DNA from 4 places in the Paenibacillus mesotrionivorans genome. Region 2 is predicted to be linked to each of the others. Evidence: predicted binding sites of a transcription regulator. Region 2 holds the regulator's gene; each other region holds the start of a gene.
What was found. Region 2 encodes Rex, which represses fermentation and respiration genes when NADH is low (regulators of the CRP and FNR family bind a similar motif). Its sites were predicted from a motif close to TTGTGAAATATTTCACAA; they were not measured.

Region 1 (3,136 bases), on a different contig from region 2:
AGTGAGATTGATTTTACACTGCAAAAGGGCTCCTTCACCGTCGTCACCGGCCGGATCGGATCAGGCAAAACCACGCTGGTCCGCACGCTGCTTGGGCTGCTCCCTCCCGACGGCGGACAGGTGCTGTGGAACGGGCACCAGGTGGAGGACCCGGGTAATTTCTTCGTCCCGCCGGTGAGCGCATATACCCCGCAGGTGCCCCGGCTGTACAGCGACACCTTAACGGAAAATATCCTCCTGGGCCTGCCCAACGAGGGCGGACGGCTGCAGGAGGCGGTGCACGCGGCGGTGCTGGAGCATGACGTGGAGGAGCTGCATCTGGGGCTGGACACGGTCATCGGCCCCCGGGGCGTGAAGCTCTCCGGCGGCCAGGCCCAGCGTACGGCGGCCGCGCGGATGTTTGCCCGGGAGGCGGAGTTGTATGTGTTCGACGACCTGTCCAGCGCGTTGGATGTGGAGACGGAGCAGAAGCTGTGGGAGCGGCTGTTTGCCGGGCGCAAGGCCGCATGCTTGGTGGTCTCCCACCGCAAGGCGGTGCTGCAGCATGCCGACCGGATTTTGCTCCTGAAAGACGGCCGGCTCCACGCCTCAGGAACGCTGGCGGAGCTGTTGGATTCCAATGAGGAAATGCGGCGCCTGTGGAGCGGGGAAATTTCGTAAAGCTGGAATGTGCGGGGCAGGTACTATGAGAAGGCACTTTGGGGACGCATTATCCATAGGCACTAGAAGTTTGTCCGGGAAGTGAGTTTTGCCGCCAACCGATTCCCGCCCGCCTGCCTGCCTTCATCTAACGGACACCATGGATCTTATTTAGCTTAAAACCTGCCTTTTGCAAATCTTACGGACACCACAGCCGTTATTTGGCACTTTCCTTCTCCTGCTCAGGGTTTTGGGGAGGAATAAGTTCTCTCCAGTCCGTAAGTTCCCCAAAAACGCAATTTTCCGCTAAATAAGGTCTCTCCCGTCCGTTACGCCGACTTGCAAGACCGTACACCTGCCGCCATCACGTTACGACTGCTCGCGCATCCGCACGTCTGTCTGCCAACTCATCACGACTACTCGCCATCACGTTGCGACTGCTCGCGCGTTCGCTACCCCTACCGCTAATCCGTACGCTTGCCCGCGAGTAACTGCTTGCTTCCAAGGCCGCGGCGCCCTCCCCACCCTACAAACGGCACCCCTGGCCCCCATACCAGGGGTTTTATTGGCTTGCGCCCCGGTAAACGGATGTGTAAAGGCCAGGCGGAGCGGGTAATACTCTTTAGTGAATGCCTGCTTTGTGGTATGATATTAATCACAGTATCTAACAATTGTCACACTATTCAATCATTTTACCCAAGCTATGCGCTTTCATCCTCCAACTGTGTCTTTCTGTTATACTGTTTTCTGAATTCTGTTTCATTTCCATGGGAATGACGAAACTTGTCAAAAATCTATTTGAGGACTTTGTGACCGTTTTCACAACCTTATTTTTCCACCCTTGCGCCTCAAGGATTTGCTTTTGATTCGAAGAATTCGTTATTTGTAATGATTTTCACAAATACGTCACGAATGACCTCTTTTCAAAACAGCTAAACCGTATTATTCTATAGTCATAAGAACTGTATCAATAATTTAAATTATCTGTTTTCGGGAGGGTGACCGCAATGAAACAATGGGACGGATTCCAAGGCGGCGCATGGGAAAAGGAAATTAACGTAAGAGACTTTATTCAACAAAACGTAACTGTATATACAGGTGACGATGCTTTCCTGGCACCAGCCACGGATGCAACCAACCAATTGTGGAAGCAAGTCATGGATCTCTCGAAGCAAGAACGGGATAACGGCGGCGTGCTGGATATGGATACCGAGGTGGTTTCCACTATTACCTCCCACGGCCCCGGCTACCTGAACAAGGACCTGGAAACTGTTGTCGGCGTTCAAACTGACAAACCCTTCAAACGGTCCCTGCAGCCCTTCGGCGGTATCCGCATGGCAGAGCAAGCCTGCGAATCCTACGGCTTCAAGGTAAGTGAAGAAGTCAGCCGTATTTTCTCCGACATCCGCAAAACTCATAACCAAGGCGTATTCGATGCCTATACCGACGAAATGAAGCTGGCCCGTAAGGCCGCCATCATCACCGGTCTTCCCGACGCTTACGGCCGCGGCCGGATTATCGGCGACTACCGCCGCGTTGCTCTTTACGGTATCGATCACCTGATCGCCGAGAAAAAGAAGGACCTTTCCAACACTGGCCTGCGTACCCTGAGCGATGACATCATCCGCCTGCGTGAAGAGCTGAACGAGCAAATCCGCGCTTTGAGCGAGCTGAAGAAGCTGGGCAAGGCTTACGGCTTCGACCTGTCCCAGCCGGCACAAACTGCCAAGGAAGCCTTCCAATGGCTGTACCTGGGTTACCTGGCTGCCATCAAGGAACAAAACGGCGCTGCCATGAGCTTGGGCCGCACCTCCACATTCCTGGACATTTATGTAGAACGCGACCTGAAAGCAGGCGTCATGACCGAGCAACAAGCTCAAGAGCTGGTTGACCACTTCGTTATGAAGCTGCGTCTGGTGAAGTTTGCACGGACTCCGGAATACAACGAGCTGTTCAGCGGCGACCCCACCTGGGTAACCGAGTCCATCGGCGGTGTAGGCATGGATGGCCGTCCGCTGGTCACCAAGAGCTCCTTCCGCTTCCTGCACACCCTCGACAACCTGGGCCCGTCCCCGGAGCCGAACCTGACTGTGCTCTGGTCGACACATCTGCCTGAAGGCTTCAAGGACTACTGTGCCAAGATGTCCATCAAAACCAGCGCTATCCAGTATGAGTCCGATGATCTCATGCGCAACGAGTTCGGCGACGACTACGCCATCGCCTGCTGCGTATCCGCAATGCGTGTCGGCAAGCAAATGCAATTCTTCGGCGCCCGCGCCAACCTGGCCAAGGCTCTCCTGTACGCCATCAACGGTGGTGTGGACGAAAAGCTGAAGATTCAAGTCGGCCCGACCTTCGCTCCTATTACTTCCGAGTACCTGAACTTCGACGAAGTGATGAAGCGGTTTGACGATATGATGGAGTGGTTGGCCGAACTGTACATCAACACTCTGAACTGCATTCACTACATGCATGACAAATACAGCTACGAGCGCAT
Region 2 (3,136 bases):
CCCTTCAATTGGTAAGTGTTCCTGCGGATGTAAGCGCCATTCTTCGACAGTTCTTTTTTGATGCAAAAGATAGTATAATATTGACATCTGCCACCTTGTCCGTGGACAAGAAATTTCATTATATCTGCGAACAGCTGGGGCTTATGGAGAATAGCCCGTCCGGCAAGGTCCGGACGGTCATTCTGCCATCCCCCTTTCAATACAGGGAGCAGGCGCTGGTAGCGGTGCCCCGCGATTTTCCCAATATTAAGGGCAGTGCCGCCGAAGCGTATTATATCGAGAAGCTTACGGAATCTCTGCGCGATGTGGCGGTGGCAACCAACGGAAGAATGCTTGTGCTGTTCACCTCGTACCGGATGCTGAAGGCGGTTCACCAGAGGCTGAAGGAAGAGCTGGCCTCAAGAGGGATTCAGGTGCTGGGGCAGGGGATGGACGGCGGCAACCGGAGTAAGCTGACGCGGATGTTCAAGGACAGTGCCGCAAGTGTCCTGCTGGGCACCAGCTCCTTCTGGGAGGGTGTGGACATTCCCGGAGATGCGTTAAGCTGCCTGGCTATTGTGAGATTGCCTTTTCAGCCGCCCAACCATCCTCTTGTGGAGGCCAAGTGCGAGCTTTATAAGGAAAAAGGACAGAACCCCTTTATCAAATATTCTGTGCCCCAGGCGGTTATCCGCTTCAAACAGGGCTTCGGCCGGCTGGTGCGGACCGCCACCGATAAAGGAACGGTTATTGTCTATGATACCCGGGTGATTGATACGGCATACGGCAAGCATTTTCTTTACTCCCTGCCCGGGCCGAAGATTGAGCATATGACAACTTCGCAATTGGTGCCGAGAATCATGGAATGGATGAGGAGTGAGGAAGGTTGAAGACGGAGAAGATTTCGGAGGCCGTCGTACGAAGGCTTCCGGTATATCTAAGGTTTCTTAACGAATTGAATATGAAGAATGTCCAGACTGTGTCCTCCCAGGACCTGGGCAACAAGTTGGACCTGAACCCGGCCCAAATCCGCAAGGATCTGGCGTATTTCGGGGAGTTCGGCAAGAAGGGGATCGGATACGATGTGAATTACCTCATCGAGAAGATCCGGCAGATTCTGAAGCTGAACCAAGACATTGCCGTTGCCCTGGTGGGAGCGGGAAACCTGGGACGGGCGCTGTGCAACTACAATGTCTATCTGAAGGACAATATGAAGATTACGGCCATCTTCGACGACAGTCCGGACAAGGTGGGCACCAGCATCAATAACCTGCAGGTGCATCCTATGAAGGAGCTGGTTGGGACGATTCGTGAGGAGGCCATCCGAATTGGCATTATCACGGTTCCGGCTTCGGAGGCCCAGTCGGTGGCGGATGAATTCGTGCGCGGCGGGGTAGAAGCGATCCTGAACTTTGCGCCGGTGATTATTAAGGTTCCGATGCACATCCGGGTGCATAATGCGGACTTTACGACGGATCTGCAAAGCCTGGCCTATTATTTGGACGAATAGCGGCATACAGAATATTATGTGGAAAGGGATGTCCCCATCAGGCGGGCATCCCTTTTTTTGATGTTTTTGTGGAGGTGGTTTTTGGCGATCGAACAGCGGGCGTTTCTCCTTGCAAAAGTGCATCTATTCTCCCCGGAACCCGACGTTTGCTGCATACCAAATGCAAAAGTGCACCTATTTCCTCCGCCCAGGCTTCATAATGCCCCCATGTGATGGAAATAACTGCATTTTTGCAGGAAAGACGATAAAACGAAGGTTTGTCTCTCCAATAAATGTACTTTTGCATTTCGGAAGAGAATGGGAGTAACGTTCTAACGTGTGCAACCCTCTAAAGCAAAGTTTGAACATGCAGTACGTTGGTGTAGTGTAAGCCTCAAAATAAAAAAAGGCCGCAATCATCGATTGCAGCCGGCTGTGGACCGCCCTGGGGCAGTCTCTTTCAAACCATCACTTACGCGTACTTCAATACAATGCCGTCCAGAATGTCGGCCACGTTCTCGCAGGCATCAGTAGTCAGCTCCAGCTGTTCATACATTTCCTTCAGCTTGAAGTCATGGTACGGATCCTTGGGATTGTGGAAAATATCCTTGATGCCTTGACGGAGCAGCTTGTCTCCTTCGTTCTCCATGCTGTTGATCTTCACGGTGAATTCGGCAATCTGCATGTACTTCTTCTTGGAAAGCAGCTTGATGGCGTCCAGTATGTATTGGCAGGCATTCACCAGCACAACCGAGAACTCCTTCATGTAATGATCCGTAGCCTGAATATTCAAATAATCAAACCGCGCGATGCATTCTTCAATGCCGTCGATCACGTCGTCCATCTTGGCAGCCAGAGCCAGAATGTCCTCCCGGTCGATGGGGGTAATAAACACCTTGTTCAGCCCGCGGAAAACGGAGTGGGTAATGGTGTCTCCCTTATGCTCCAAGTCGCGAAGCTCCTGCTGGTAGGCGGTAGGGGAGCCTTCGCTCATCATCGCCTGGCGGAATACGTGGGCAGCCTGAAGCGTATTCTCTGCGGATTGTGTCAGCAGTACGTAAAAATCCTCGTCCTGTTTCTTGCCGATTGCCATGTCCAAAGACCTCCAAGGCTTGCGGGCATTCAAGTGCCCGTTTATTCGAAAACTTCATGCATCCTTTGTTATGCATCCGTAACTCTTAAAATACCATATTCTCCGTCCCGTATGCAATGGATCTTTTCTTGATTTTCCCTTCCGGTCATTGTAGAGTGAAGAAAAGAGATTGCCTGCGGCACTTATAATTCTGCAGCAACAGGAAAGGGGCTTATCGGATGACCCGACTGGTTATTGAAAACGGTGTTTTTGTCACCGGCGACGCAGTGCGCCCGGTAGTGAAAGGATATATGGCGGTAGAGGGTGACCGGATAACGGAGCTTGAGGAGGGGGCCTATCCCGGCCAACCGGGTGAAAGCAATGTCCAGCGCCTGGACGCCCGCGGCAAGCTGTTTATGCCCGGCTGGGTGAATACCCATGGCCATGCGGCGATGGCTTATTTGCGCGGCTACGGGGATGATCTGGCCCTGCAGGTATGGCTCTCGGAGAAAATGTGGCCCAATGAAGCCAAATTTACTGCAGAGGACGTGCGGTGCGGGACCCTTCTGTCCATTGTCGAGATGATGAAGGGCGGC
Region 3 (3,136 bases), 260 kb from region 2:
ACTTCCACATCGTCCCCAAGTATGAGGGCGGCGAGCAGTGGGGGACTACCTTTGTCATGAATCCGGCTCAAACCTATCTGTCGGATGAAGAATATGCCGGCCTGATCAGCGAAATCAAGAAGCATCTGTAAGCGGCGGCACAAAGCCAAAAAGAGCCTCGGGGAATCCCTCGGGGCTCTTCTGTGTTGGTGGCAGGTCAACGGGACCTTATTCGTCTACTTGTTTGATCACCCTCGCCGGATTGCCGCCGATCACGACGTTGTCCGGGACATCCTTGGTAACCACCGAACCGGAGGCAATCACCACGTTGTTGCCGATGGTAATGCCGGGGTTAATCACTACGCGGCCGCCGATCCAAACATTGCTGCCGATGGCGACGGGTTTGCCGAATTCGGCGCCAGTATTGCGGAGGTCCGCCTGCAGGGGATGGCCCGCGGTGTAAATATGGACACTGGGTCCAAGCAGGCAGTTGTCCCCGATGCGGATTTCGCAAACGTCCAGGAACACACAATCGAAGTTGGCGTAGAAATTCTCGCCTACATGAATATTGTAGCCGTAATCACACCGGAAGTCGGGCTCAATATAAATCTGGCTGCCTGTGGAGCCCAGCAGATCCTTGAGCAATGCCTTCCGTTGTCTGGTTTCGGATTCGAGGGTCTGGTTGAACAGCCGGGTCAGCCTCCGTGCTTGGAGCCTGTCCTGGGTCAGCACTGGATCGGCCGCATTATAAAGCTCTCCGGCGAGCATCTTTTGTTTTTCGGTTTTGACGGACATATGGATGTTCCCTTCCGTGAAGTGTTTAACAGCTTCTATTTTACCACAAGAACCGGCAGATTCCTCGGAAGGGAAAGGCGATTTCACCGATTTGTGCGTTCTCTTAAAAAATTATATTTCCCCCAAAATATATTTTCATCAAATAGCTTGGAAAATCGGTAACAACGGTTACCGATTTTTTTATTTGGATTTATTATAATCTGATTAACCAATAGATGATCCAAAGAAGCTTGCAGGCAGGTATGTGAACAAATTCACGTAATTAACCGCCGGTTCAAAAAAAGCTTCGGGAAAAATGGAGAGGAGCCTAACCATGACTGCAAATAATAATCTCCGTAAAGAAAAACTGGTTCTCGTCGGCAACGGAATGGCCGGCATGAACGTGATTGAACAAATTCTCAAGCTCCAGCCACAGCAGTATGAGATCACCGTGATCGGCGAAGAGCCTCATCCCAATTATAACCGGATCCAGCTTTCCTATGTGCTGGAGGGCAGCAAAGCCCTGCCGGATATTATTCTTAACCCGATCGAGTGGTATGCGGAGAACCGGATCCGCCTGTTCACCGGCACCAAGGCTGAGCACATCGATACTGCTGCCAAGCTGGTGCGGCTGGATAACGGAGAGGCTGTGGAATATGACAAGCTGATTCTTGCTACCGGCTCCAAGCCGTTTATTCTTCCGGTGCCGGGTGCGGACAAGGAAGGGGTTGTAGGCTTCCGCAGCATCCAGGATTGCGAGGACATGATGCAGGCAGCCAAGTCGTACCGCAAAGCGGCTGTAATCGGAGGCGGTTTGTTGGGTCTGGAGGCAGCTCGCGGCTTGAAGGAGCTGGGCATGGAGGTTTCCGTCATCCACCTCATGGACCGGCTGATGGAACGCCAGCTGGACCCGGTTTCCGCAGGAATGCTGAAGTCCGAGATGGAAGCCCAAGGTTTATCCTTCTTCATGCAGGCGCAAACCTCGGAGCTGCTGGGAGACAGCCGTGTAACCGGAATCCGCTTCGCTGACGGCAGTGTGCTGGAGACGGATTTCGTCGTGATGGCTGCCGGGATCAAGCCCAATGCCGAGTTGGCCCAAGCCAGCGGCATTCCCGTGAACCGCGGCATTCTGGTCGACGATTATATGCGTACTGAGTTTGAAGGCATCTATGCCGTAGGAGAATGCAACGAGCACCGCGGCATGTGCTATGGACTGGTGGCTCCGCTTTATGAGCAAGGAGCCGTATTAGCTAAGCTGCTCTGCGGAATGGAACCTTCTCCGTATACCGGTTCCACCGTTTCCACGAAACTGAAGGTATCCGGTGTGGATGTATTCTCTGCCGGTGAATTCCTGGATGCGCCCGGCCTGACTGCCTTGACTGTTCATGATCCCTGGAAAAAAATCTACAAGAAAATCCTTCTTCGGGGTAATGCCGTTGTCGGCGGAGTGCTGTTCGGTGATGTGGCTGAGTCTGTGCGTCTGGCCCGCTGGACTGCCGAGCAGGCGGAGATGACAGAGGACATCCACCAAGCCTTGATGGGAGGCGGCGGCTGCTGTGGCGGCGGCAGCAAAACCAGCGCGGTAGATGCCATGGCTGACAGCGATATTGTCTGCGGGTGCAGCGGCGTAACCAAAGGCGTGATTTTGAACGGTATCAAGAACGATGGCTGGGCCAGCGTGGACGAAATCAAGCAGCATACGGGAGCTACCCGTTCCTGCGGCGGCTGCAAGCCGATGGTAGAGGCGCTTTTGGCCTCCGCGTTGGGAGCCGATTACGCAGCAGGCGCCCCTGCTAAGGCAGGTATCTGCGGCTGCACTGATAAGAGCCGGGAAGAAATCGTAGCGGCTATCCGGGAAAAAGGTCTGCATTCTGTCCGTGAAGTCATGAACGTGTTGGAATGGCATGAGCCGGAAGGCTGCTCCAAGTGCCGGCCGGCCTTGAATTACTACCTGGGCATGATCTGGCCGGAGGAGTACGAGGACGAACGGGAATCCCGGTTTGTCAATGAACGGCTTCACGCCAATATCCAGAAGGACGGCACCTTCAGTGTGATCCCGCGGATGTATGGAGGTGTAACCAGCCCTTCGGAGCTGAAGAAAATCGCCCAAGTGGCAGAGAAATATGATGTGAAGATGGTCAAGGTAACCGGCGGCCAGCGTTTGGACCTGCTGGGTGTGAAGAAGGAGGACCTACCGAAGGTATGGGAGGAGCTGGATATGCCTTCCGGTTACGGCTACGCCAAGTCACTGCGTACTGTAAAAACCTGCGTCGGCAACCGCTTCTGCCGCTTCGGCACCCAGGATTCCATCGGGGTAGGCATCGAGCTGGAGAAGAAATTCGAACGGCTGTGGATGCCGGCCAAGTTCAAGATGGCGGTTAAC
Region 4 (3,136 bases), on a different contig from region 2:
GGCCACCTGCTCCGGGAATACTGGCCGGTATGGGCCGAGTATTACGTGAAGTATATACAGGCCTATGCCGCCGAAGGTGTGGATATCTGGGGGTTAACCGTCCAGAATGAAGCCAAGGCCAAGCAGCGGTGGGATTCCTGCATCTACACCGCCGAAGAAGAACGGGATTTTGTGAAGGAGCATCTGGGTCCCGCCCTGGAGAAGCATGGGCTGTCCCATGTGAAGGTGATGATCTGGGACCATAACAAGGAACGGGTTTATGACAGGGCGAAGGTAGCCTTCACGGACGCCGCGGCGTCCAAGTACATCTGGGGCATCGGCTTCCACTGGTACTCCGGGGACCACTTCGAAGCGCTGTCCGCCGTTCATGACCGTTTTCCGGATAAGGCGCTGGTTTTCACGGAAGGCTGTCAGGAATTCTTCGGCGTCCATGCCGGGTCCTGGCTAACCGGGGAGCGTTATGGCCATGATATCATGGGCAATCTGAACCATTGGATGACCGCTTGGACGGATTGGAACATCGTGCTGGACGAACAGGGCGGACCCAACCATGTGCGCAATTTCTGCGACGCGCCGATTATTGCCGATACCACTACGGATTCGGTTATCTATGGAAGCTCCTATTATTACATCGGACACTTCAGCAAATATATCCGGCCCGGAGCCGTTCGCATCGGCTGCACCAAATACACGGACCAGTTGGAAACCACCGCTTTCCTCAATGAGGACGGCACCATTGCCGTGGTGGTGTTAAACCGGACAGAGGAGGAGCTTCCTTTTGTCCTCCGGTACAAGGAGGAGCTGGCGGAGGCGGTTATCCCTGCCCATGCCATCCAAACCTTGGTATTTTAAGCACCAGCCCGGTCACTCGAAACTTCTTTCCAAATCGGGTCAAACGGACATGCTTCGAACGCTTTCGAGTCTTTTAACCAGCCTGCGGGCTGGTTTTTTGCGTTTTTGGTGGGGCTGCCGCTGTGATATAGTTAACATACGACTACGGCGGGCACAGGGTATCATGGAAGTAGATAAATAAACGTAAATAACTACCGGGCTTGATGATAAAAAGCTTTTATTGGCATTGGCTTCAACCATGTCAGAAAGCCATTGCAGGGCCCGTCGGGAGGTGTTGGCTAATGTCACGGCTGAAGGGATTTGCGGCAACGGACAGCATCAAGCCAAACACAGGCATGGCGCCTGCCCTTCAATTGCTGAGCCGGGAGCATACCAAGCTCCGCAGAGGGATGGAGCAGGTTTGGGAATTTGCAGCTAAGTCCTCGGTGCGCAGGGAGGACTTCGTGCGGGAATGGATCCGCCGGGAGCAGAAGCTGCGGAGTGCCTGGAATCTGCATACCGAGAAGGAGGAGCAAATCCTGCTTGGTGTCCTGTCCAAATATTTGGATACTGATAAAGGTCCGGCTGCTGTTATGAAGTATGAGCATGAGCTGCTGGAAGAGACCTTCGATGAGCTGGAAGCAACCATGGACCATCTGGCGGAGCATCCCGGCGACGAGGCTGCATTCCAGAAGGTTGCCGCTCAATTCCGGCGGGCCTGCCAAGTCATCGGGGATCATTGTTATAAGGAAGAGAATGCCGCTTTTAAACTGGCCCAGAACCTGCTTACCGATTCGGAGAAGGTGCTCGTTCTGCAGATGATCCGCAAAAAGAAGCAATAACCGATAGATACACGGAAAGGATGGGAAGCTATGCTTACGGGCGCCATATTGGCCGGAGGCCAAAACCGGAGAATGGGCAAGGAAAAAGCCTTGCTTCCTTTTTCCGGTGAATTGCTCATCCAGCGTCAGATCAGAACGCTGAGCGAGGTTTGTGAGGAAATTATCGTGGTGACGAACCAGCCGACCCTGTTTCTGCCGGTTCTCGACCGCTCCATCCGGATCATTACCGATTATTATCCCGGCAAGGGGCCGTTGTCCGGCATGCATGCGGCATTGGCCTTGGCCCGGAATCCGGAGGTATGGATTGTCGGCTGCGACATGCCGTTCCTGTCCTCCTCCGCCGCTACAGCCATGCAGGAGCTGAAGGCTACCCTGAAATGCGATGCGGTGGTCCCGGTTATTGAAGGACGGTCCCATCCCCTCCACGGGATTTATTCCAAAGGCTGTGCGGATGCCATATCGGCGCTGCTCCTGTCCGGGGAGTCACGGGTTTCCGAAATGCTGCGGATGATTTATTGGCAGGAGGCGCCGGAGGCCCATTTTGAAGAAAAGCATATCGGCCTGGAATTTGTTACGAATATGAACACACCCGAAGAATACGAGTCGGCATTGAAGCATGCCGGAGAAGCAGCCCTTTCCTAAAAGGAGGGGCTGTTTTTTTATTGCGGAAAGGTGAACACACTACTGCGGTTCGGACGGAGAAACGCTTTGGAGGCTTTTGCATGGGACGGATAAATGTGACAAAACGACAAATGATGTGGAAATTGAGGATAAATGGGCAGGTTGCGGTTATTGACTAGTGATTTATTTCACAGCGACAGGGGGGTAGAAGGTGTATTTTTATCGTAACAGTGAAAGTGATTATCACTACCGGGTCATGAATAAGATAAACTATCATCCGTTTTTTCTTAATGAAAGGAGCGGGAATTATGCCGTTAACGATGCTTCCTATAGGAAAAGAAGCCGTTGTGAATGAGTGCAGAGCCAAGGAGGATACCAAGAAGTTTCTGGCTGGACTGGGCATTGTACCGGGAGTCTTTATTTCCGTCGTATCCGAGATGAAGGGCAACCTCATCGTCAGCGTGAAGGGCTCCAGACTGGCCCTCAATAAAGGCGTCGCTCAACAACTGATGGTCAATCCGTAATTTGAATAACTAGCGGCGGGGCTCCTCCAAGGGAGATGTCCCGCTTTTTATTAAGAATGATTATCATTATCAATCAACCTTAGATGGAGGACTATATGGACATTTCCCTGAAGGACCTGAAACCTGCCGAAACCGCCGTGATCAAAAGCATCGGGGTAAGCGGCCCGGTGAAGAGAAGATTGATGGATATGGGGATTACCCCAGGAGCCAAGATCATTATGCGGAAGGTGGCTCCCTTGGGAGATCCCATCGAGATTAATGTGCGGGGCTACGAGCTGACCCTGCGGAAGTCCGAAGCGGAACAAATCACAGTCGAGA

Region 1: a site for Rex is predicted at 1,447-1,464, ahead of pflB (formate C-acetyltransferase). Genes of this name have one in related genera too.
Region 3: a site for Rex is predicted at 1,017-1,034, ahead of nirB (nitrite reductase large subunit NirB). Genes of this name have one in related genera too.
Region 4: a site for Rex is predicted at 973-990, ahead of ACI1P1_RS06365 (hemerythrin domain-containing protein). Genes of this name have one in related genera too.

Annotation. Positions count from the first base shown of each region.
Region 1 covers NZ_JBJURJ010000006.1:259,469-262,604, forward strand. The annotation lists gene ACI1P1_RS11135 (ABC transporter ATP-binding protein) at 1-660, shown strand, start outside; gene pflB (formate C-acetyltransferase) at 1,647-3,136, shown strand, end outside.
Region 2 covers NZ_JBJURJ010000001.1:269,304-272,439, reverse strand. The annotation lists gene dinG (ATP-dependent DNA helicase DinG) at 1-869, shown strand, start outside; gene ACI1P1_RS01255 (redox-sensing transcriptional repressor Rex) at 866-1,489, shown strand; gene ACI1P1_RS01250 (DUF47 domain-containing protein) at 1,941-2,561, opposite strand; gene ACI1P1_RS01245 (amidohydrolase) at 2,780-3,136, shown strand, end outside.
Region 3 covers NZ_JBJURJ010000001.1:6,555-9,690, reverse strand. The annotation lists gene ACI1P1_RS00050 (HIT family protein) at 1-131, shown strand, start outside; gene ACI1P1_RS00045 (maltose acetyltransferase domain-containing protein) at 208-774, opposite strand; gene nirB (nitrite reductase large subunit NirB) at 1,088-3,136, shown strand, end outside.
Region 4 covers NZ_JBJURJ010000003.1:410,481-413,616, reverse strand. The annotation lists gene ACI1P1_RS06370 (glycoside hydrolase family 30 protein) at 1-852, shown strand, start outside; gene ACI1P1_RS06365 (hemerythrin domain-containing protein) at 1,134-1,673, shown strand; gene mobA (molybdenum cofactor guanylyltransferase) at 1,704-2,315, shown strand; gene ACI1P1_RS06355 (FeoA family protein) at 2,603-2,818, shown strand; gene ACI1P1_RS06350 (FeoA family protein) at 2,914-3,136, shown strand, end outside.